DNA from 4 places in the Streptomyces sp. NPDC004435 genome. Region 2 is predicted to be linked to each of the others. Evidence: riboswitches for the same ligand, from Rfam matches in the RefSeq annotation. Region 2 holds a riboswitch; each other region holds the start of a gene.

Region 1 (5,623 bases), on a different contig from region 2:
ACCATGCCGCCGGCGACGGCCGGCAGGATCGTGACGCTGTCGCCGTCGGCCAGCTTGGTGTCGATGCCGTCGAGGAAGCGGACGTCCTCGTCGTTCAGGTAGACGTTGACGAAGCGGCGGAGCTTGCCGCCGTCCACGATGCGGGCCTCGATGCCCGCGTGGCGGGTCTCCAGGTCGGCGAAGAGCTCGGCGAGGGTCGCGCCGCTGCCCGCGACGGCCTTCTCGCCGTCGGTGTAGGTGCGGAGGATGGTCGGGATGCGGACCTCGATGGCCATGGCGTGGGCTCCTGTCGGAAGTGACGTGGTGGGCGCGCTGCTGGGGCCCCCGCGCGGAGGGGGGTCGTGCGTGAGTGCGCTCGGCCGGTCGCTCAGAGCGCAGCGCGGGACGGACAGATCGCGCTGGCGAGGCGGCACAGGTCGACGTGCAGGCGCGCCACAAGCAGCAGGGTGCCTGGCGTCTCTTCGCTCACGTCGTGGGAAACCATGCGGTCATCGTATCGATTCCCGGTCCGGGTTTCGGAATGTGATCTCAGATGCTGGATGTTTTCTGACCGAGGGCCGGACCGACCGCCTGGCTCGGCGTGTAGAGGACGGTCGGGGCGCCGGTCCTGGGGTGCGGGACGACGTCGGCTTCCACCCCGTAGACGGCCGCGAGGAGTTCGGGGGTGAGGACCTCTTCCGGGGTGCCGCCGGTGACGACCCGGCCGGCTTCGAGGACGTAGATCCGGTCGCAGTGGGCGGCGGCGAGGTTGAGGTCGTGGAGCGCCAGGAGGTTGGTGGTGCCCAGGGTGCGGACCAGGGCGAGGACGTCCATCTGGTGGCGGATGTCGAGGTGGTTCGTCGGTTCGTCGAGGACGAGGAGCTCGGGTTCCTGGACGAGGGCGCGGGCGACCAGGGCACGCTGGCGTTCGCCGCCGGAGAGGGTCGGGTAGGCGCGGTCGGCGAGCGCGGTGAGGCCGACGCGGGCGAGGGCGGCGTCGGTGCGGGCCGCGTCGACGGCGGTGTCGCCCTCCCAGAACCGCTTGTGCGGGGAGCGGCCGAGGGTGACGAGTTCGCGGACGGTGACCTCGAATTCGAGGGTGGAGTCCTGCGGGACGGTGGCCACCCGTCGGGCGCGGGCCTTGGGGCCGAGGGCGCGCAGGTCGGCGCCGTCGAGCAGGGCGCGGCCCGCGGTGGGGGCGAGGGTGCCGTAGACGCAGCGCAGGAGGGTGGTCTTGCCGCTGCCGTTGGGGCCGATGAGGCCGACGGTCTCGCCGGGGCGGGCGGTGAGGTGGGCGTCGCGGAGCCGGTGCTCGTACGAGAGGCCCTCGATGCGCAGTCCGGTCACAAGGCGGCTCCTTCGGGGCGGCGGCGCATCAGCCAGAGGAAGAGCGGGCCGCCGGTGAGGGCGGTGAGGACGCCGACGGGGATGTCCTGGGGGGCGGCGACGGTGCGGGCGCCGAGGTCGGCGACGACGAGGGCGACGGCTCCGCCGAGGGCGGCGACGGGCAGCAGCCGGCGGTGTGGTGCTCCGACGAGGAGGCGGGCGGCGTGCGGGACCATCAGGCCGATGAAGCCGACGGCGCCACTGGCGGCGACCATCACGGCGGTGACGAGGGAGGCGAGGAGGAAGACGGCGGCGCGGAAGCGTCCGGTGTCGAGGCCGAGGACGGTGGCGCCCTCGTCGCCGGTGAGCAGGAGGTCGAGCGGTCGGGCGAGGGCGAGCAGGACGCCGGTGCCGAGGACCAGGACGGCGGCGGGCAGCACGAGGGTGTCCCAGCGGGCGGAGCCGAGGCCGCCGAAGGACCAGTAGAGGGCTTCCTGGAAGTGCTCGGGGCGGGCGGCGGCGACCAGGATGAGGGTGGTGAGGGCGGTGAGGATGTACGAGACGGCGACGCCGGCGAGGACGAGCCGGGGTCCGGTCATGGTGGAGCCGCGGCGGGCCAGCGCGTAGACGAGGACGAGGGCGACGAGGGAGCCGGCGAAGGCGCCGGCGGGCAGGGCGAGGGTGGTGGTGAGCCCGCCGCCGATGCCGAGGACCAGGACGAGGACGGCGCCGGTGGAGGCCCCGGAGGAGATCCCGAGCAGGAAGGGGTCGGCGAGCCGGTTGCGGACGAGGGCCTGGAGGACGGTCCCGACGACCGCGAGCCCGGCGCCGACGACGATCCCGAGGATCACCCGGGGCAGCCGGACGTCGAGCACGATGGTGCGGTACGGGGAGGGGTCCGCGCGCCCGGTGAGGGCTTCGAGCACCTGGCCGGGCGGGATCCGTACGGAGCCGAGCGCGAGGGAGCCGAGCACGGCGGCGGCGAGGGCGGCGAGCAGCCCGGCGACGACGAGGGCGTACCGGCCCCGGCCGGGCGTCGCCGCCGCCGGAGGGGCCGGGGCGGCGGCGACGGCGGTCATCGGCCGGTGGCCGGGTGGAGCTGGGCGGCGAGCTTGTCGACGGCGGCGGGGACGCGGACGCCGAGGACGGTGTCGGAGAGCGGGAGGACGGCGAAGCGGCGGTTCTTGACGGCGGGGACGTCCTTGAGGGCGGGGTCGTCGAGGAGGCGCTTCTTCTTCTGCTCGACGGTGGTGGAGCCGTAGTCGTAGATGACGATGACCTCGGGCTTGCGGGCGACGACCTGTTCCCAGGCGGCGTCGCCGAAGGCCTTGGGGAGGTCGGCGAAGACGTTGCGGCCGCCGGCCCGGCTGATGAGCTCGTTGCCGATGCCCTTGCCGCCGGCGGTGAAGGCGGTCTTGTCGCCGCTGTCGTAGACGAAGACGGAGACGGGGTCGAGGCCGCCGAGGCGCTTCTCGGTGGCGGCGACGGTGGCGCGGGCCTCCTTGTTCCACTTCTCGGCCCGGTCGGGGACGCCGAAGGTGCGGCCGACCTCGGTGACCTCGCGGTAGAGGTCGTCGACGGAGGGGGTGCCGGCGGGGCAGGACTCGCTGTTGAGGCGGGTGGTGATGCCGGCCTCGGCCAGGTCGTCGCGGCCGCGGCCGTCCTTGGCGTCGAAGGCGGAGGCGTAACCGCCGTAGACGAAGTCGGGGTTCGCGGCGAGCAGCGCCTCCTTGGAGGGGTACTCCTTGGAGAGGACGGGGACCGAGTCGTACGCCTTCTGGTAGGCGGGCAGGATCGCGTCGTCGAGGTAGGCGGTGCCGGCGAGGGACTTCTCCAGGCCGAGGGCCAGGAGGATCTCGGTGACGTGCTGGTTCATGGTGACCGCGCGCTTCGGCGGGGCCTGGAAGGTGGTGGTCTCGCCGCAGTTGGTGACGGTGTACGGGAAGCCGGGGGCGGGCTTCGCGGCGTCCTGGGTGCTCGCGGGGCCGGCGCAGGCGGCGAGCAGGGGCAGCAGGGCGGTGGCGGCGAGCAGCCGGGGGCGCCGGGTCATGGCGAGGGCCTCCTCCGGGGATTTCCACGTCCCCGATCGGTGGTGAGAAGGCGGCAGGTCAGTTCCTGGCTTCCACGCGGGGTGGTCACAGTGGCGGGACCGCGCCGGATTCGCACCGGCTTCCTGGTTCCTGCCGCCCTGAAGGTCGGGGTCAGACTACTCGTACGCCTCGACGACCTTGACGTCCTCCTCGGTCACGACGCCGTCGACGATCGTGTAGGAGCGGAACTGGAAGGGTCCGGCGGCGTCGGTGTCGGCGGTGGAGACGAGCACGTAGTGGGCGCCGGGCTCGTTGGCGTAGGTGATGTCGGTGCGGGAGGGGTACGCCTCGGTCGCCGTGTGCGAGTGGTAGATGATCACGGGTTCCTCGTCCCGGTCGTCCATCTCGCGGTAGAGCTTGAGGAGGTCGGCGGAGTCGAACTCGTAGAAGGTGGGCGAGCGGGCGGCGTTGAGCATCGGGATGAACCGCTCGGGGCGGCCCGAGCCGACCGGCCCGGCGACGACGCCGCAGGCCTCGTCGGGGTGGTCCGCGCGGGCGTGTTCCACGATCCGGTCGTACAGGTCCCGGGTGATGGTCAGCATGCCGACAGGATAAGCAGACGGGCCGCTCCGTACCGAGGGTTGGTACGGAGCGGCCCGGATGCCGAGACGGTGCTGGTCAGGAGCGCTTGACGAAGGCGGCGCCCTCGGGGTTGCGGGCCTTGAGCACCAGGTAGGAGACGGTGAGGATCAGGCCCCAGACGGGGGCGCAGTAGAGCGAGACGCGGGCGCCCTCGTCGATGCCCATCATCACGATGACCATGCCGATGAAGAGGAGCGCGAACCAGCTCGTCCAGGGGGCGCCGGGGGCCTTGAAGGTGGACTCGGGCAGTTCGCCCCGGTCGCACTTGCGGCGGTAGCGGATCTGGCTGACGAGGATCATGATCCAGGCCCACATGCCGGAGATGGTGGCGAAGGAGACGACGTACTCGAAGGCCTTGCCCGGGGCGACGTAGTTGATCCAGACGCCGACGAGCATGAGCGCGGCGGAGAAGGTCAGGCCGAGGAGCGGGGTGCCGCCCTTGGTGAGGCGGGTGAAGACCTTCGGGCCCTGGCCGTTGAGCGCGAGGTCGCGCAGCATGCGGCCGGTGGAGTACATGCCGGAGTTGCAGGAGGAGAGCGCGGCCGTCAGGACGACGAAGTTGACGATGGCGGCGCCGACGCCGAGGCCCATCTTCTCGAAGGCGGCGACGAACGGGGAGACGCCCGGCTGGAACTCGGTCCACGGGACGACCGAGAGGATCATGATCAGGGCGCCGACGTAGAAGACGGCGATGCGCCACGGCACGGTGTTGATGGCCTTGGGCAGGACGGTCTTCGGGTCCTTGGACTCGCCCGCGGTGACGCCGACGAGTTCGACGGCGAGGAAGGCGAACATCACGATCTGGAGGGTCATCAGCGTGGAGCCGACGCCGTTGGGGAAGAAGCCGCCCTGGTTCCAGAGGTGGGCCACGGTGGCGGTGTCACCGGCGTCGGAGAAGCCGACGGTGAGGATGCCGGCGCAGATCAGGATCATGCCGATGATGGCGGTGACCTTGACCATGGAGAACCAGAACTCCAGCTCGCCGAAGAGCTTCACGGAGATCAGGTTGGCGCCGTAGAGGATCACGGTGAAGACGAGGGCGGAGATCCATTGCGGGATGTCCCACCAGTACGTCATGTAGGTGGCCGCGGCGGTGACCTCGGTGATGCCGGTGACGACCCAGAAGAGCCAGTACGTCCAGCCGGTGACGAAGCCCGCGAAGGGGCCGACGAACTCGCGGGCGTACTCCGCGAAGGAGCCCGACACCGGGCGGTACATGAGCAGTTCGCCCAGGGCCCGCATGATGAAGAAGATGACCAGACCGGCGATCGCGTACGCCAGGATGAGGCTGGGTCCGGCCTTGTGGATGGCCTTGCCGGCGCCGAGGAAGAGCCCGGTGCCGATCGCGCCGCCGATGGCGATCATCTGGATCTGGCGGGCGCCGAGGCCACGCTGGTAGCCCTCGCCGCCGTCCACGGCCCCGTCGGTGCCGTCGTTCTGCTTGTCGACCTGCACTGAGGTCATGGTGGTGCGCCTTTCTCCATGCTGATCCGCGCGACATCGAGTGCGTCTGCTGCGGATCAGGTCCTGATCCCCCCGGATATGGATGGAGTGCCACCGGCGGTCAGCCGGCTGGGGCGCCCTCGGGAACAGGGGTGGCGTGCCCGAGCGGTCGTGAAGATTTATCACGGTCCGGGGCACGTTCG
Region 2 (5,623 bases):
CGCTGACGGAGGTGACGCCGGGGATGACGGTGGTGTCGTAGCGGTGCGCGAGCCGCTTGTGCATGTGCTGGTAGGAGCCGTAGAAGAGCGGGTCGCCCTCGGCGAGGACGGCGACCGTGCGGCCCGCGTCGAGGTGGGCGGCGAGCCGGGCCGCGGCCTCCTCGTAGAAGTCGTCGAGGGCGCCCCGGTAGCCGCCGGGGTGGTCGGTGGTCTCGACGGTGAGCGGGTACATCAGCCGCTCCTCGACGTGGTCCTCGCGCAGGTGGGGCGCGGCGATGGAGCGCGCTATCGAGCGCCCGTGCCGGGCCGAGTGGTAGGCGACGACGTCGGCCGCGGCGATGGCCTTCACGGCGGCGAGGGTGAGGAGGTCGGGGTCGCCGGGGCCGAGGCCGACCCCGTACAGCTTGCCCTTCACTGCGTTCACTGCTGGATCTCCGGTTCGTGCGCGAGGGCGTTGAGGGCGGCGGCGGTGATGGCGCTGCCGCCGCGCCGGCCGCGGACCACGAGGTGGTCGAGGCCGAGGTCGTTGGCGGCGAGGGCGTCCTTGGACTCGGCGGCGCCGATGAAGCCGACGGGGATGCCGAGGACGGCGGCGGGCTTCGGCGCGCCCTTCGCGATCATCTCCAGGAGGTGGAAGAGGGCGGTGGGGGCGTTGCCGATGGCGACGACGGAGCCTTCGAGGCGGTCGCGCCAGAGTTCGAGGGCGGCGGCGGAGCGGGTGGTGCCCAGCTCGGCGGCGAGCGCGGGGACGGCCGGGTCGGACAGCGCGCAGAGCACCTCGTTGTCGGCGGGCAGCCGCTTGCGGGTGACGCCGGAGGCGACCATCTGGGCGTCGCAGAGGATGGGGGCGCCGGCCTGGAGGGCGGCGCGGGCGCGGGAGACGACCCCGGGGGAGTAGGCGACGTCCCGGACGAGGTCGGTCATGCCGCAGGCGTGGATCATGCGGACGACGACGGTGGCGACGTCGGCGGGCAGGGCGGCGAGGTCCGCCTCGGCGCGGATCGTGGCGAAGGAGCGGCGGTAGATCTCGGCGCCGTCTTTCTCGTACTCGTACATCCTCAGCTCTCATTCGATCTCGTGCGGGCCGCCGCGACGGCCTGGGCCAGGGCGGTACGGGGGACGGGGGTGCCGTCCAGCAGATAGGTGTCGGAGTCCCGGGCCGTGACCTCGATCCGCAGGCCGTGCGGGTGTCCGCAGCGGCGCTCGCAGCCGGAGTAGTGCACGGGCAGCGGCCCGCCGGGCGCGCGCGCCGCCTCCGCCCGCACGTCGGCGAGGGACTTGGCGCAGCCGGGCGTCCCGGTGCAGGCGGTGACGCCGGTGCCCGGGTCGGTGGGATCGGTGATCAGGCCGAGGGCGCCGAGCGCGGCGAGCCGGCCGGATACCGCCGGCGGGGCGGCCAGGACCACGACCACCCCGCGCCACGGGGTGAGCCGCACCTCGGCCGCGCCCTCGCCGAGCGCCCGCAGCCGGGCGGCGGTCAGCCGGCCGAGGGGGGCGAGGACGTGCAGGGCGTGGTCACCGAGCGGGCCGGGTGCGGGCGGCGGCGCCGTCGGGGGAGTGAAGGGGGGTACGGGCTCCGCGGTGATCCCCGCGCGGGCCAGGGCGCCGGCCCAGTCCGGGAGGTGCCCGGGCGGGAGCTCGCGCGGGCGCCACGCGCCGGTGCCGGCCGCGTCGGCGGCGTCGAGGAAGGCGAGGGCGCAGGCGAGCGCGGCGGGCACGGCGTCGGCGGCGGGCAGCCGGAAGGTCCGGGAGCCGGCCGTGAGGAGCGCGGCGCCGTCCGGTGCTGCGACCAAGGTCACATCGCCGCCGAGGCCGGTGACGTCGCCGCGTCCGTCGTCGAGGACGAAGAGGAAGCGGCCGGAGAGGGCCGCCGCGCGGGGCTCCGCGCAGAGCGCCGCGTCCAGGGCCCGGGCCCACAACTGCACGTCGGCGTGGCCGAGTCCGTCGAGTCCGGCGGCGGGGGAGGCGACGATGTTCCGGACCCGCTCGTGGGTGGGGGAGGGCAGCAGTCCCGCCTCGTCGAGGAGCGCGGCGAGCCGGCCGCCGCAGTCCTCGGTCAGCCCGCGCAGCTCGGCGTTGCCGCGGGAGGTGACGGAGAGGCCGCCGTCACCGAGCTCCTCGGCCGCGCCGGCCAGGACCGTGAGCTGATGCCTCGTCAACCGCCCGGCGGGGAGCCGGAGTCGGGCGAGGAAACCGTCGGCGGCGGCGTGCAGCCGGAGCGCCCCCGGGCACGCGTCGCCTCGGTCCCGTATGCGAAGTTCGCCCGCTTCGGGCGGACTGGGTGGGGTCGGCGGCATGGCGGCGAGCATACCCACGCGAGAACGGGCCGCCACCGAGTGTGATCCGGCCGACTTCCCGGCCCCCTCCGGCTCCCGGAGACCACGATCTACTATGCAGAGCGGCATGGGGTCCCAGGACCCCGGGGAGGAAGCCCGGTGAGAATCCGGCGCGGTCCCGCCACTGTGAGCCCGAGCCGGCGACGGCCCGGGTGAGTCAGGAACTCCCCCGCCGTCCATACGACCACCCGGGGCGCGGACAACCCCGAGGAAGGGCCTGAGCCTCGCCATGCTCCTGCTGCTGTCGCACTCCGACACCGACCTGCTCAGCGCCCGGGCGGCGAACGCCGCCGCGCCCGAGGGCCCGGTCGCGTACCGCTTCGCCAACCCCTCCCGGCTCCCGCTCGGCGACCTCCCCGGTCTCCTCGACGGCGCCGAGCTGGTCGTCGTCCGCCTCCTCGGCGGCGTCCGCTCCTGGCAGGAGGGCCTCGACGCGGTCCTCGCCACCGGAAAGCCGGTCGTCGTCCTCAGCGGCGAACAGGCCCCCGACGCCCAGCTGATGGCCGCCTCCACCGTGCCGATCGGCGTCGCCACCGAGGCCCACGCCTACCTCGCCCACGGCGGCCCCGCCAACCTGGAGCAGCTGGCCCGCTTCCTCTCCGACACCGTGCTCCTCACCGGCCACGGCTTCGAGGCCCCGGCCGCCGCCCCCACCTGGGGCCCGCTGGAGCGCGCCGCGAAGGACGTGACCGGCCCGACGATCGCCGTGCTCTACTACCGCGCCCACCACATGAGCGGGAACACCGCCTTCGTCGGCGCCCTCTGCGACGCGATCGAGGACGCCGGGGCCCGCCCCCTCCCGCTGTACGTGGCCTCCCTGCGCGCCCCCGAGGAGGAGCTGCTCGCCGTCCTGCGCGGCGCCGACGCCGTCGTCACCACCGTCCTCGCCGCCGGCGGCACCAAGCCGGCCGCCGCCCAGGCCGGCGGCGACGAGGAGGCGTGGGACGCGGGCGCGCTCGCCTCGCTCGACGTGCCGGTGCTCCAGGCGCTGTGCCTCACCGGCTCCCGCTCCGCCTGGGAGGAGAACGACGAGGGCCTGTCGCCGCTCGACGCGGCCAGCCAGGTCGCCGTCCCCGAGTTCGACGGCCGCCTCATCACCGTCCCCTTCTCCTTCAAGGAGATCGACGCCGACGGCCTGCCCGCCTACGTCGCCGACGCCGAGCGGGCCGCCCGCGTGGCCGGCATCGCCGTCCGCCACGCCCGCCTGCGGCACATCCCGAACGCCGAGAAGAAGCTCGCGCTCGTCCTCTCCGCGTACCCGACCAAGCACTCCCGCATCGGCAACGCCGTCGGCCTCGACACCCCCGCCTCCGCCGTCGCCCTGCTGCGCCGGCTGATCGCCGAGGGGTACGACTTCGGCCCCGAGGCCGAGCTGCCCGGCCTCGTCTCCGGCGACGGCGACGAGCTGATCTACGCCCTGATCGAGGCCGGCGGCCACGACCAGGAGTGGCTCACCGAGGAGCAGCTGGCGAAGAACCCGGTCCGCATCCCGGCCGCCGACTACAAGCGCTGGTACGCCGAACTCCCCGCCGAGCTGCGCGAGCAGGTCGAGGAGCACTGGGGACCGGCCCCCGGCGAGATGTTCCTCGACCGGTCCCGGAACCCGGAGGGCGACATCGTCCTCGCCGCGCTCCGCCGCGGGAACCTCCTCGTCCTCATCCAGCCGCCGCGCGGCTTCGGCGAGAACCCGATCGCGATCTACCACGACCCGGACCTCCCGCCGTCCCACCACTACCTCGCCGCCTACCGCTGGATCGCGGCCCGCGCGGAGGACGGCGGCTTCGGCGCCGACGCCATGGTCCACCTCGGCAAGCACGGCAACCTGGAGTGGCTGCCCGGCAAGAACGCCGGCCTCTCCGCCGCCTGCGGCCCCGACGCGGCCCTCGGCGACCTGCCGCTCGTCTACCCGTTCCTCGTCAACGACCCGGGCGAGGGCACCCAGGCCAAGCGGCGCGTCCACGCCACCCTCGTCGACCACCTCGTGCCGCCGATGGCCCGCGCCGACTCGTACGGGGACATCGCGCGCCTGGAGCAGCTGCTCGACGAGTACGCGCAGATCTCCTCCATGGACCCGGCGAAGCTGCCCGCGATCCGCGCCCAGATCTGGACCCTGATCCAGGCCGCCAAGCTCGACCACGACCTCGGCATGGCGGAGCGGCCCGACGACGACGGCTTCGACGACTTCCTGCTGCACGTCGACGGCTGGCTGTGCGAGGTCAAGGACGCCCAGATCCGCGACGGCCTGCACGTCCTCGGCGGCGCCCCGGAGGGCGAGGCCCGGGTCAACCTGGTCCTCTCCATCCTGCGCGCCCGCCAGATCTGGGGCGGCACGCAGGCCCTGCCCGGCCTGCGCGAGGCCCTCGGCCTGGACGAGTCCGCCGCGACCCGGACCACCGCCGACGAGGCGGAGGCGAAGGCCCGCGAGCTGGTCGAGGCGATGGAGGCCGCCGGCTGGTCCCTGGACGCGGTCCCGGCGGTCGCCGGCGACCACGGCCCTGAGGTCCAGGCCGTGCTCCGCTTCGCCTGCGAGCAGGTCGTGCCGCGCCTCGCCGCCACCACCGACGAGCTGGGCCACGCCGTGCACGCCCTGAACGGCGGCTTCGTCCCGGCCGGCCCGTCCGGCTCCCCGCTGCGCGGCCTGGTCAACGTGCTGCCGACCGGCCGGAACTTCTACTCCGTCGACCCGAAGGCCGTGCCGTCCCGGCTCGCCTGGGAGACCGGCCAGGCGCTCGCCGACTCCCTCCTGGAGCGGTACCGCACCGACAACGGCGAGTGGCCCACCTCGGTCGGCCTCTCCCTGTGGGGCACCAGCGCCATGCGCACCGCCGGCGACGACGTCGCCGAGGCGCTGGCCCTGCTCGGCGTCCGCCCGCTGTGGGACGAGGCGTCCCGCCGCGTCAACGGCCTGGAGCCGATCCCCCTGGAGGAGCTGGGCCGCCCGCGCATCGACGTCACCCTGCGCATCTCCGGCTTCTTCCGGGACGCGTTCCCGCACGTCATCGGCCTCCTCGACGACGCCGTCCGGCTGGTCGCGGGGCTCGACGAGCCCGCCGAGTCCAACCACGTCCGCGCCCACGCCCAGGCCGACCTGGCCGAGCACGGCGACGAGCGCCGGGCCACCACCCGCATCTTCGGCTCCCGGCCCGGCACCTACGGCGCCGGCATCCTCCAGCTGATCGACTCCCGGGACTGGCGCACCGACGCCGACCTCGCCGAGGTGTACACGGTGTGGGGCGGGTACGCGTACGGCCGCGGGCTCGAAGGCCGCCCGGCGCGCGACGAGATGG
Region 3 (5,623 bases), on a different contig from region 2:
CGACCCGATGCCCGGCGACAACACCGCGACCCGCGCCACGACGGTGAACAACAGCCGGGGGTGCACGATCATCGGCACCAGTGGCGCCGACACCCTGAACGGCACCTACGGAAGTGACGTGATCTGCGCCCTCAGCGGCAACGACACGGTCGACGCCGGGTTCGGGAACGACACCGTGCACGCCGGACCGGGCGACGACCGGGCGGACGGCGGCCAGCACAACGACACGCTGATCGGCGGCCCCGGCTCCGACACCCTCCTCGGCAGCTACGGCAACGACTCGCTGAACACGGTGGACGGCGTGGCCGGCAACGACACCGCGAACGGCGGCCTCAACACGGACACCTGCACCACCGACCCCTCCGACACCCGCATCAGCTGCCCCTGATCTCTCGCCCCACCCTCGCCGGGCCCGCCGCTCCTCGCGGGCCCGGCACCTCGCAGGCCCACCGCTCCTCGCGGGCCCGGCACCCCGCCTGGCAGCATGGCCGCCATGAGCCCCGCGTCCGCGCGCCCCGAGCCCGCCCGCCATCACGACCACGGCACGTGGCTCGCCCGGTTCACCGGCGGGATCCTCGTGGTCTGCCCGCGCTGCGGCGGCCGGGCGCTCGTCGCGCCCCCGCCCCACTTCGTCCGACAGGGCTCCCTCGGCCATCTGGTCTTCGCGCCGCGCCGTCTCACCTGCGCGGGCTGCGGGGCGGTGGCGGACCACGACGGCGAGCGGCAGCGCGGCGGCGCGGTCGGCGCCAGGCCGGGCGGTACCGAGGACCCCTTCTTCCGGCGGCCGCTCTGGCTCCAGACACGCTGCGCCGGGCGGATCCTCTGGGCCTACGACGAGGAGCACGTCGACGCCCTCGCCGCGTACGTCGGCGCCCGCCACCGCGTGCGGCACGCCTCCCCGACGCTCTCGATGTTCGCCCGCCTGCCCGCCTGGATGAAGTCCGCCCACCGTCGCGACGAGGTCCTGGCCGGTCTGGCGACCCTGCGCTCCCTCGCGCCGCTCTCGGCCCCCTCCGACCGCTCCGACGCGGCCCACGCGCGGGGCGACCGCCCCCGCCGGTAGGGCGGAACGCCCCGGCCGGATCGTCGCCTAAAATTGAACGCGGCTGCGGGGCCGCGGCCTGTCGCTTCGAGCGGTGGGCCCGGTACGGCCGGCCCAACGGGACCACATGACGTCGATCACGGAATGATCTTGATCACGTACCCCCTGGGAATCGCCTGACCACCGGCGCGCGTCCCAGTGGTACGGGAGGCCCAGCTCCCCGTCCACGTACAGAAGACCCCCAGGGAGAAGTGAGGTATGTCGGTGATCTGCGTCGGAGGCATGATCGGGATCGGCAAGACGAGCGTGGCCGAGCTGCTCGCCAGGGAGCTGGGCACCGAGGTCTTCTACGAGAGCGTGGACGACAACCCGATCCTGCCGCTCTTCTACTCGGCGAGCCCCGAGGAGATCCAGGCGAAGCGCTACCCCTTCCTCCTCCAGCTGTACTTCCTCCAGACCCGGTTCGCCGCGATCAAGGAGGCGTACAAGCAGGACGACAGCGTCCTCGACCGGTCGATCTACGAGGACTGGTACTTCGCCAAGGTCAACCACGACCTGGGCCGGATCAGTTCCCTGGAGATGCAGGTCTACGAGGGGCTGCTCGACGAGATGATGCGCGAGATCGAGGGCCTGCCCTACCGCAAGGCGCCCGACCTCATGGTCTACCTGAAGGCGGACTTCGAGACGGTCCTGCACCGCATCGGACTGCGGGGGCGCGACTTCGAGCAGGACGAGGGCCTGGTCGAGTACTACCGCACGCTCTGGTCCGGGTACGACGAGTGGGTGCACCGGCACTACTCCGCCAGCGACGTCCTCGTCGTCGACATGAACAACACCGACGTGGTGAACAACCCCGAGGACGCCGCCCGCGTGGCCCAGGAGGTCAAGAACGCCCTGGCGGAGGTCGCGCACCGCGCCTGACCTGCGCGGGGTCCCGGGCGGCGGCAAGATCCGCCCGTGGTACTTTGCCCGGGCCAGTCGCACCTTTGTACGTATCGAGGCGGTATGTGCACGGGTCAGGGAATCCGGTGGGAATCCGGAGCTGACGCGCAGCGGTGAGGGTGACGGGCGGGACATCGGCCACTGGGCCCCTCGGGGCCCGGGAAGGCGTCCCGTCCGGACGATCCCGAGTCCGAAGACCTGCTGGCGGCCCCGGAGGGCGCAGCGCCGTCCGGGGAGCACCGTACGACAGGCTCCGCGCATGAGCCGAGACGCAGAGGACTCCCGCCGTGCCCTTCGCTCACCCCGTCCGTTCCGCCGTGCTGCTCGTGGCCGGCGCCGTTCTCGTGGCCGGCTGCGGCGCGGGCGACCCGTCGGCCCCGGCCCCGGCCTCGGGGAAGGGCTCGGACACGGGCGGCCGGGGCTCCGGGGAGGCCGCCGGCGCCGCCGGCCCCGTCGGTCTCGACAACTGCGGGCAGCGGGTCGAGGTCCCCTCCCCGCCGCGCCGGGCGGTCGCCCTCGACCAGGGATCGGCCGAGATCCTGCTCTCGCTCGGCCTGGCCGACCGCATGGTGGGCACGGCCACCTGGACGGACCCGGTCCTCAAGGGGCTGGAGAAGGCGAACGCCCGGGTCCCCCGGCTCGCCGAGCGGTACCCGTCGTTCGAGAAGGTGCTCGACACCGAGCCGGACTTCGTCAGCGCCTCCTTCCTCTACACACTGGGCGAGGGCGGCGTCGCGCCCCGGGAGCGGTTCGCGAAGCTCGGCGTCCCCACCTACCTCTCCCCCTCCGACTGCGTCGGCAAGGACAACAGCGGTGACGGCGACGGCGTGCGGACCGCGCCGCTGACCATGGACACCGTGTACGGCGAGGTCCGCGACCTGGCCAGGATCTTCGGGGTCCCGGAGCGCGGCGAGAAGCTGGTGGGCGAGCTCAGCGCCCGGGTCGCGAAGGCCAAGGCCGGCGCGGACTTCGGCGGCGCCTCCGTCCTCTACTGGTTCTCCGACTCCCAGGGGCCGTACATGGCCGGCTGCTGCGGCGCGCCCGGCATCGTGAGCGGGGCGCTCGGGGTGAAGAACGTCTTCGACGACACGAAGGAGGAGTGGCCGCAGATCAACTGGGAGACCGTCGCCGACCGCGACCCCGACGTGCTGGTGATCGCCGACCTGACCCGCAAGGCCCAGTCCGCCGAGAGCGCCGCGAAGAAGATCGAGTTCCTGGAGTCGCACCCCGTCACCCGGAACATGACGGCCGTGCGGAAGAAGCGGTACGTGACCCTCAGCGGCCAGGCCATGAACCCCACGATCCGTACCGTCGAGGGCATCGAGCAACTGGCCGCCGCGCTGCGGACGCACGGGCTCACGAAGTGACCCGGCCCGGTCCGGCCGCGGGTTCCGCCCCGGCGGGCGGGGGTTCTGCCGCGACGGGCAGGGGTTCCGCCACGGCGGGCACGGGAGCTGTGACGGCGGGCGGGGTCTCGGCCCCGGCGGAAGGGGTTTCCGCGGGCGAGGCCGAGCGCCGGCGCCGCACCGTGGTCGGCACGCCGGTCGCCGGGGTGGCCGGGATCGTCCTGCTGTGTGTCTCCGTGGCGCTGGCCGTCACCATCGGTCCGGCCGACATCCGCGTCGCGGACGCCTGGTCCGTGGTCGTCTCCCACCTCGGCGGGGAGGCGTCCGCGCTGAGCCCCATCCGGGAGGGCATCGTCTGGGACCTGCGGCTGCCGCGTACCCTCCTCGCCGCCGTGTGCGGCGCCGGACTCGCGGTCTGCGGCGCGGTGATGCAGTCGCTGCTGCGCAACCCGCTCGCCGACCCCTTCGTCCTGGGCGTCTCCTCCGGCGCGTCGACCGGAGCGGTCGCCGTCGTCGTCCTCGGCGTGGGCGGGGGCGCGCTGTCCGTCGCCGGAGGGGCGTTCCTGGGCGCGCTCTGTTCGTTCGCCCTCGTCCTGCTGCTCAGCCACACCCTGGGCGGTTCGACGGACCGCGTCGTGCTGGCGGGCGTGGCGGCGATGCAGCTCTTCTCCGCGCTGACCTCGTTCGTGGTGATGACCGCCGCCGACGCCGAGACCACCCGGGGCATCCTCTTCTGGCTGCTCGGCTCGCTCAGCGGGGCGGACTGGTCCGATGTCGGCGTGTGCGCCGCCGTCCTGGCCGGCGCGCTGCTGGTGTGCGGCGGGTACGCCCGTACGCTGGACGCCTTCGCGTTCGGCGAGGATTCGGCGGCGACGCTGGGCGTGGCCGTGGCGCGGACGCGGCTGGTCCTCCTCTCCGTCACCGCCCTGCTCACCGCCGTCCTGGTCGCCGCCGCCGGCGCGATCGGCTTCGTCGGCCTGGTCCTGCCGCACGCGGTCCGCGCCCTCGCAGGCCCCGGTCACGCCAGACTGCTGCCGCTGAGCGCGCTGGCCGGGGCGGTCTTCCTCGTGTGGGCCGACACCCTCGCCCGTACGGTCCTCGACCCGCAGGAGGTCCCGGTCGGCGTGGTGACGTCGCTGGTCGGCGTCCCCGCTTTCGTCCTCGTCCTGTACCGCACCAGGAGCCCACGATGACCGACACGTCGACGTCGGCCCACGGCGGTACGGGGCTCCGCGCCGCCCGGGTCTCGCGTACGGCCGGCGGGGCGCTCGTCCTGGACGGGGTGAGCCTGGCGCCGCGCCCGGGCACGCTGACCGGGCTGCTGGGGCCGAACGGTTCGGGGAAGTCCACCCTGCTGCGCGTCCTGGCGGGCGTCCTCGCGCCGGAGACGGGGGTCGTGACGCTGGACGGCGAGCGGCTGGGCGCGGTCCCGCGCCGTGCCCTCGCCCGGCGGGTCGCCGTCGTCGAGCAGCACGCCGACACCCAGGTGGACCTCACGGTGGCGGACGCCGTACGCCTCGGCCGCGTCCCGCACCGCCGGGCGTGGTCGCCCGCGACGCCCGCCGACGAGGAGGCCGTACGGTCCGCGCTCGCCCGCACCGGCCTCACTGCTCGCGCGCACCGCGCCTGGCGCACCCTCTCCGGCGGCGAGCGCCAGCGCGTCCAGCTCGCCCGGGCCCTCGCCCAGGAGCCCCGCGAACTGCTGCTCGACGAGCCGACCAACCACCTCGACGTCCACCACCAGCTCGCCCTGATGGCCCTCGTCTCGGACCTGCGCCTCACCTGCGTCATGGCCCTGCACAACCTCAACCTCGCGGCGATGTACTGCGACCACGTGGTGGTGCTCCACGAAGGCCGCGTCGCGGCGGCAGGTCCGGTGCACGAGGTCCTCACCGAGCAGCTCGTCGCCGACGTCTACGGCGTCCGCGCCACGGTGACCCACCCGGACCCGGACGGCCGCCCGCACATCCGCTTCGTGCGCTGATGCTTCATGCGCTGATGCTTCGTCCGCTGATGCTTCGTGCGCTGATCGAGCCTCGGCAGGCCCCTGTCAGGCGGAGGGCGCCGGCGCCGGCCGGTCCGCTCCGTGCTGCTCGCGGACGGCGATGCGGGCGAGTTTCGTGAGCATCATGCCGTTGCGGATGGAGACGAGGTAGTCGACGGGGAGGCCGTGCATGCGGGTGCCGGGGCCGCGCAGGGGATGCCATTCGAGCAGGAAGAGGGTGTTCTCCCCCCAGGGGACGAGGTGCATGGCGATGCGGGCCGCGCCGAAGGGGTCCGCCTTCGCCTCCAG
Region 4 (5,623 bases), on a different contig from region 2:
CTCAACCCGGCCGTCTACGGACGGGTGTTCGCGGTGGCGGCGGACGCGCCGACCCTCGCCGGCGCCACCGCCGTCTCCATGTTCCAGCTCGGCATCAGCATCGTGCCCGTCCTGGCGGGCGTGGCCCTCGGCGCCGGTGCCGGACTGACCGCCCTCCCCTGGCTGGGGGCCGCCCTGGCCGCCCTCACCGTCCCCGTCGTCCTGATCGACCGGACGATGACCCGCACCGGGGCGCGCGCCCCGCACCCGGGCGAGGGCTGACAGCTCCCCCCGTCGCAGGTCCGCGCCGCGCTCCCGGCCCGCCCCCGTGCCGGGAGCGCGGCGCGTGGTCCGAAAGCAGCACCCCTGGTTGCGACTTGGGGGACCGGAGGCTCTCATACGGACATGCAGCAGTCGTCGTCCCTCTCCCAGGTCCTGTCCGCCGTCGGCCCCCGGCTCAGGAGGGTCCGCACCACCCGCGGCGTCACCCTCGCCGCGCTCGCCAGGACGACCGGCATCTCCAAGAGCACCCTGTCGCGCCTGGAAGCGGGGCAGCGGCGCCCCAGCCTTGACCTGCTGCTGCCCATCGCCCAGGCGTTCCAGGTCCCGCTGGACGAGCTGGTGGGCGCGCCGGAGGTGGGCGATCCGCGGGTCAGGCTGAAACCCCATGCGGTCGGCGGCAACACCGTGCTGCCTCTGACACGTCAGCCGGGACCGCTGCAGAGCTACAAGATGATCCTGCCCGCCACGCGGGACACGCCCGACCCGTGCACGCACGAGGGGTACGAGTGGCTGTACGTGCTCTCGGGCCGCCTCCGCCTCGTGCTGGCCGACCACGATCTGGTGCTCGACCAGGGGGAGGTGGCCGAGTTCGACACCCGCCTGCCGCACTGGTTCGGCAGCACGGGGCAGGGGCCGGTCGAGGTGCTGAGCATCTTCGGGCGGCAGGGCGAGCGGATGCACGTCCGTGCCCGACCCTCGCACCGGACGCCCGCCTCCGGCACGTGAACCGGAGGCGGGCGTCCGGGTGCGGGGGAGCGCCGAGGGGTGGGGAACGGGCGGAGTGGGTAGCTCGTGGGGCGTCCGGGGTGCGCCCGGTCCGGTGGACGGGCGTTCGGTTAGGGTGACCTTGCTGGACGTCCGGCTCGGTGGTGGGGGCGGGTTCGGGTGCCGGTACGGTGGGATCCAGGCGACGGAACGGGCAGAGGCGGAGCGCAGGTGAGAGGCGGAGACCGGGCTGGTGCCCGTCGCGGGACCGGTGTGGCGGGACCCTCGCCGCGGGTGACCGGAGCGAGGCGCCGTGGGTGAGATCCTGCGCGTGGCCGGAGCCCTGTACGTGATCGTTCTGCTCCGGGCCGGGGGGACCTTCGCCGTCGGCTGGCTCGCCGGCGCCGGCGCCAGGCGCGGCAGGTTCGCCGAGCGGATGTCCTCCGCCAAGTTCCAGCGCGCCGAACGGGCCATCCAGCGGTGGGGCGCGCCCGTCGTGGCCGTCTCCTTCCTGACCGTGGGCTTCCAGACCGCCGCCAACTTCCTCGCCGGCACCATGCGGATGCCGCTGCCGCGCTACCTTCCCGCGCTGTTCGTCGGCGGAGCGGCCTGGGCCCTGCTCTACGCCGTCTTCGGGATCGGCGCGATCGCCGCACTGGGCGCGCTGTTCGCCCGGCACACGGCACTGGGCGTGGCGGGCGTGGCCGTCCTCCTGCTCGCCGCGTGCGGACTCGTCGTCCTCCGGAGGCGCAGGGCGGTGGCGACCGCCCCTGAGGCGGACGCGCCCGGACAGTCCTGAGGGCCGGGACGCGTCGTCCGCCGCGGGACCCCGGTCAGGAGACGCCGGCGTTCACCACGTCGAGGGCGGGCACCGGACGGGGGGAGCCGTCGGTGTCTATGGCGACGAAGGTGAGGAAGGCGGTCGCGACCTCGGTGGCGGGGCCGGAGCTGTTCCAGCGCTCGGCGGTCACGCGGACGCCGACGGTCATCGAGGTCCTGCCCGCCCGTTCCAGACCGGCCTCCACACTGAGCAGGTCCCCGGCCCGGACCGGGGCGAGGAAGGTCATCCGGTCGACCGACACGGTCACCGCCGGTCCGTCGGCGTGACGCCCGGCGGCCGCCGCGGCGGCGTCGTCGATCAGCTTCATCATGACGCCACCGTGGATGGTGCCGTACAGGTTGGTGTCGTGCTCGCTCATGATGTGGGCGAGCACCACCCGGGAGTCGTCCGGGGTCTTGGCGGGACGGGGGGATGCGGAGACGGCACGATCGGCCACGTCAACTCTCCTTCGCGAGTCGCGGCGGGCTGCACCGCGCGCACGGGTCGCCGGCGCGCGGACAGCGGGCAGGTCTTCGGACTCGCGGGCCCGCCCACCGGATCTCCACCCGGCGGAACCCCTACTGGCCGTCGCTTCCCAGACCCTTCCAGGACCCAGTGCGTAGGACGGCGGTCGTTCCCGCTCACCGCTGCGGGGCAGTCCCGGATTCCCACCGGGTTCCCTCTTACGACGCGTCCCGTACGGCTGACGGGGGCGAACCAGCTGCACCTGCCAGCGTACGCGCCGCCGCCGCCCCCGCGGACCCTCCCCCCGGCTTGACCTGCTATTCCGTGCGCAGAGCCGTGGCCGTGCGGGTCCTGGCCGCCCACCCGGCGGGGAGGAGGGCCCCCAAGACGGCGATGAGCGGCCCGCCGAGGGCCAGGGGGAGGAGTTCGGCCGCGCCGTACACGTCGACGACGGAGGCCGGGAGGCGGAGCCCCACGCCGTCGGCCATCGCGGGCATGATCCGGCCGTGCAGGGCGACCCCGAGCGGCACGCCCAGGACGCCCGCGACCGTCCCGGTCACGGCGACCGAGGTGAGGACCATCGCCACGGTCTGACGGGGGGTCATGCCGAGCGCCTTGTGCACCCCGATCTCCCGGACGCGCTCGCGGGTGTCGAGCAGCACGCCGTTGAGGACGCCGAGCGCGGCGACGGTGACGAGGACCAGGGTCAGGAGCGCGGCCAGCGCGTTGAGCGTGACGACCATGTCGCCGCCCGAGCGGAGCGCGCCGGCCCGTGCGGTGAGTCCCAGGGGGGCCAGGCGGGCGTTCAGCGCCTCGACGTAGGCCGGTACGCCGGTGCCCGGGGCGACCGCGACATGGTGGCTCGTCGAGGTCCGGTCGGGGTGCGCGGGGGCGACGGTCGCGAAGTCGGTGAACACCTGCATGCCGTCGTTGCGCGGGTCGAGGACCTCGCCCACGATCCGTACCGTGACCGGTTCGGCCATGCCGCTCAGGGTGACCGTGTCGCCGACGCGGGTGCCGGTCGCGGTCAGGAAGGGGGTCGGGACCACGGCCTCGCCCGGCTTCCCGAACCAGCGGCCCGAGACCATCGTGTAGCCGCCCCAGGAGGCGTCGCCGGTGAAGGCGACCACCTCGACCAGCCCGGTGAGGCCGGCCACCGTCGCCCGTACCGTCGTGGCGCTGTACTGCCTCCCGGTGCCCGCGGTCCCGGCGATCGCCGCGGTGACGGCGGCGGGATCGGCCTTCGGGGTCCGCTCCGGCGCCGCCGTGCCGGGCGGCCCGAGGGCGGGCCGCGGCTCGGGCACGGTGACGTCCGCCACGTCGTGGGTCCTGGCCTTCATCACCTCGCCGAGCGAGGCGCCCATCCCCACGGTGAACGTGACGGCGGCCGCGCCGAACAGGATCGCCGTGCCCATGGCCAGCGCGCGGACCGGCCGGGCGAAGGGCCGCATCAGGCCCAGGGCGACCGGCTGCGGCAGCGGCAGGCGCCCGGCCGCGCGGGCCGCCCGGCCGCCGCGCCCCGCCGGTACGGCCCGCCCGACGGCGAGCGCGTCGACCGTGCGCAGCCGGCCCGCCCGCCAGGCGCTCGCCCACGCGGTCGCCGCCACCAGACCGAGCACCCCGGCGATCACCGCCAGGTCGACGGAGGGCGTCACGGCCAGGGAGGAGGTGCCGTACACCTCCTCCGCCTCGGCCAGCACGGGCACCGCGAGCAGATGGCCGACGAGCACACCGGCGGTCGTGCCGACGGCGGCCGGCACCAGCGCCTGGCCCAGATACGCCCGTACGACCTGGGCCGGGGTGCAGCCGACGGCCTTCAGGATCCCGATCCGGCGCGTCCCCGTCCCGACCGCCGACGCGACGACGTTGCCGACGACGAGCACCGACATGACCAGGCCGAGCGCGCCGAACGCCACGAGGAAGGGGACGTAGAGCGCGGTGTCGCGCTCGGCGCCCTCCGCGACGGCCAGCCACGACCGCTCGCCCACGGCCGCCCCGGCCGGCAGCCCGGCCGTCACCGCCCTCCCGCCCGCGGCGACGGCCCCCTCGGTGCCCGCGTCGGCGAAGCGGTACAGCATCTGGAAACCGCCGCCGCCGGGCGGGATCAGCGCCGGCGTCTGGTCCGGGACCACCCACGCGTCGGCGGTCCCGGTGACCGAGCGGGCGATTCCGACCACCGTCAGCGCCTGACCGCCGGACGGCCCCGGGAACTCGATCCTCAGACCCAGGACGGGGCGGACCGGGGCGTCGGGGGAGAGCACGATCTCGCCCGGGCCCGCGGCCCACCGCCCGTCGACCAGCGCCACCGCGTCCACCTCCCGGCCGGGGTCGGGCCGCCCGACGACGGTCACCGGCCACCCGGGGCCCGACGCGTCCGCCCGCGGCGCGATCGTCGCGGTACGGAACGGCCCGGCTGCCGCGCTCACCCCCGCGGCCCCGCCGGAGCCCGCCAGCCGCCCGGCGCTCACCGCGCCCGCGTCGAACTCCACGGACAGGTGCGCGCCGTGCTGCCGGGCGAAGGCGTCACGGAACGGCGCGCCGGAGACCATGATCAGGGAACCGGCCAGGACGGACGCCGCCACCGCCGCCATCGTGGCGAGCCCGATCACCACCGTCTGCACCCGGCGTCGCCGCACCCCCGCGCGCATCACCCTGCCGAGTGCGCTCACCGGACCTCCCCGGCGGCGCGGGCCCGCGCCGGACGGACGTCGGCGGTGGCGGACGGCGACGGGCCGCCCGCCGGGCCGTCCTCGGTGAGCCGGCCGTCGGCGATCCGCACCGTGCGGTCCGCGCAGGAGCGGGCGAGGGCCAGATCGTGGGTGACGACGACGAGGGTCTGCCCCTCGGCGTGGAGGCCGGCGAGCAGCGCGCCGACGTCCTCCCCGGCGGCCGTGTCCAGCGCCCCGGTCGGCTCGTCGGCGAGGAGCAGCGCCGGCCGGTTCATCAGCGCCCGCGCCACGGCGACACGCTGGCGCTCACCGCCGGACAGCCGTCCGGGCAGGGCGCGGGCGTGCCGGTCGATGCCGAGGCGCTCCAGGAGCCCGGCGGCCCGCACCTCGGCCTCGCGCCGTCCGGTGCCCGCGAGACGGGCGGGCAGCACGACGTTCTCGGTGACGGTCAGATCGTCGAGCAGGTGGAAGAACTGGAAGACCATGCCGATCCTCGCGCGCCGGTGCAGCGCCGCCCCGGCCTCGCCCAGCCCGTCCACCCGCACCCCCTCGACGGTGACGGTGCCCGCGTCGGGCCGGTCCAGGCCCGCGATCAGGTGGAGCAGCGTCGACTTGCCGCTGCCGGAGGGGCCGAGGACCGCGACGGCCTCGCCGGGCATCACGGTCAGCGACACGTCCCGCAGAGCGGGCGGCCCGTCGTCGT

The links. Region 2 has a riboswitch for cobalamin ahead of cobN (cobaltochelatase subunit CobN). Riboswitches for the same ligand answer to the same signal wherever they lie in the genome.
Region 1: another riboswitch for cobalamin. It lies ahead of ACFYT9_RS00275 (ABC transporter substrate-binding protein); the one in region 2 lies ahead of cobN (cobaltochelatase subunit CobN).
Region 3: another riboswitch for cobalamin. It lies ahead of ACFYT9_RS19185 (ABC transporter substrate-binding protein); the one in region 2 lies ahead of cobN (cobaltochelatase subunit CobN).
Region 4: another riboswitch for cobalamin. It lies ahead of ACFYT9_RS20345 (acyl-CoA thioesterase); the one in region 2 lies ahead of cobN (cobaltochelatase subunit CobN).

The regions. Positions count from the first base shown of each region.
Region 1 is NZ_JBIAMB010000001.1:55,563-61,185, reverse strand. It holds gene ACFYT9_RS00295 (MoaD/ThiS family protein) at 1-275, opposite strand, end outside; gene ACFYT9_RS00290 (putative leader peptide) at 368-484, opposite strand; gene ACFYT9_RS00285 (ABC transporter ATP-binding protein) at 529-1,326, opposite strand; gene ACFYT9_RS00280 (FecCD family ABC transporter permease) at 1,323-2,384, opposite strand; gene ACFYT9_RS00275 (ABC transporter substrate-binding protein) at 2,381-3,355, opposite strand; cobalamin riboswitch at 3,394-3,534, opposite strand; gene ACFYT9_RS00270 (Mov34/MPN/PAD-1 family protein) at 3,512-3,937, opposite strand; gene ACFYT9_RS00265 (amino acid permease) at 4,014-5,441, opposite strand.
Region 2 is NZ_JBIAMB010000002.1:104,755-110,377, reverse strand. It holds gene ACFYT9_RS03685 (precorrin-2 C(20)-methyltransferase) at 1-415, opposite strand, end outside; gene ACFYT9_RS03680 (precorrin-8X methylmutase) at 421-1,056, opposite strand; gene ACFYT9_RS03675 (cobalamin biosynthesis protein CobG) at 1,059-2,309, opposite strand; cobalamin riboswitch at 2,389-2,524, shown strand; gene cobN (cobaltochelatase subunit CobN) at 2,566-5,623, shown strand, end outside.
Region 3 is NZ_JBIAMB010000009.1:340,602-346,224, reverse strand. It holds gene ACFYT9_RS19200 (calcium-binding protein) at 1-388, shown strand, start outside; gene ACFYT9_RS19195 (hypothetical protein) at 494-1,063, shown strand; gene ACFYT9_RS19190 (deoxynucleoside kinase) at 1,301-1,963, shown strand; cobalamin riboswitch at 2,061-2,184, shown strand; gene ACFYT9_RS19185 (ABC transporter substrate-binding protein) at 2,272-3,351, shown strand; gene ACFYT9_RS19180 (FecCD family ABC transporter permease) at 3,513-4,523, shown strand; gene ACFYT9_RS19175 (ABC transporter ATP-binding protein) at 4,520-5,314, shown strand; gene ACFYT9_RS19170 (SRPBCC family protein) at 5,381-5,623, opposite strand, start outside.
Region 4 is NZ_JBIAMB010000010.1:237,661-243,283, forward strand. It holds gene ACFYT9_RS20330 (Cmx/CmrA family chloramphenicol efflux MFS transporter) at 1-261, shown strand, start outside; gene ACFYT9_RS20335 (helix-turn-helix domain-containing protein) at 385-987, shown strand; gene ACFYT9_RS20340 (DedA family protein) at 1,280-1,765, shown strand; gene ACFYT9_RS20345 (acyl-CoA thioesterase) at 1,800-2,243, opposite strand; cobalamin riboswitch at 2,314-2,472, opposite strand; gene ACFYT9_RS20350 (ABC transporter permease) at 2,569-4,920, opposite strand; gene ACFYT9_RS20355 (ABC transporter ATP-binding protein) at 4,917-5,623, opposite strand, start outside.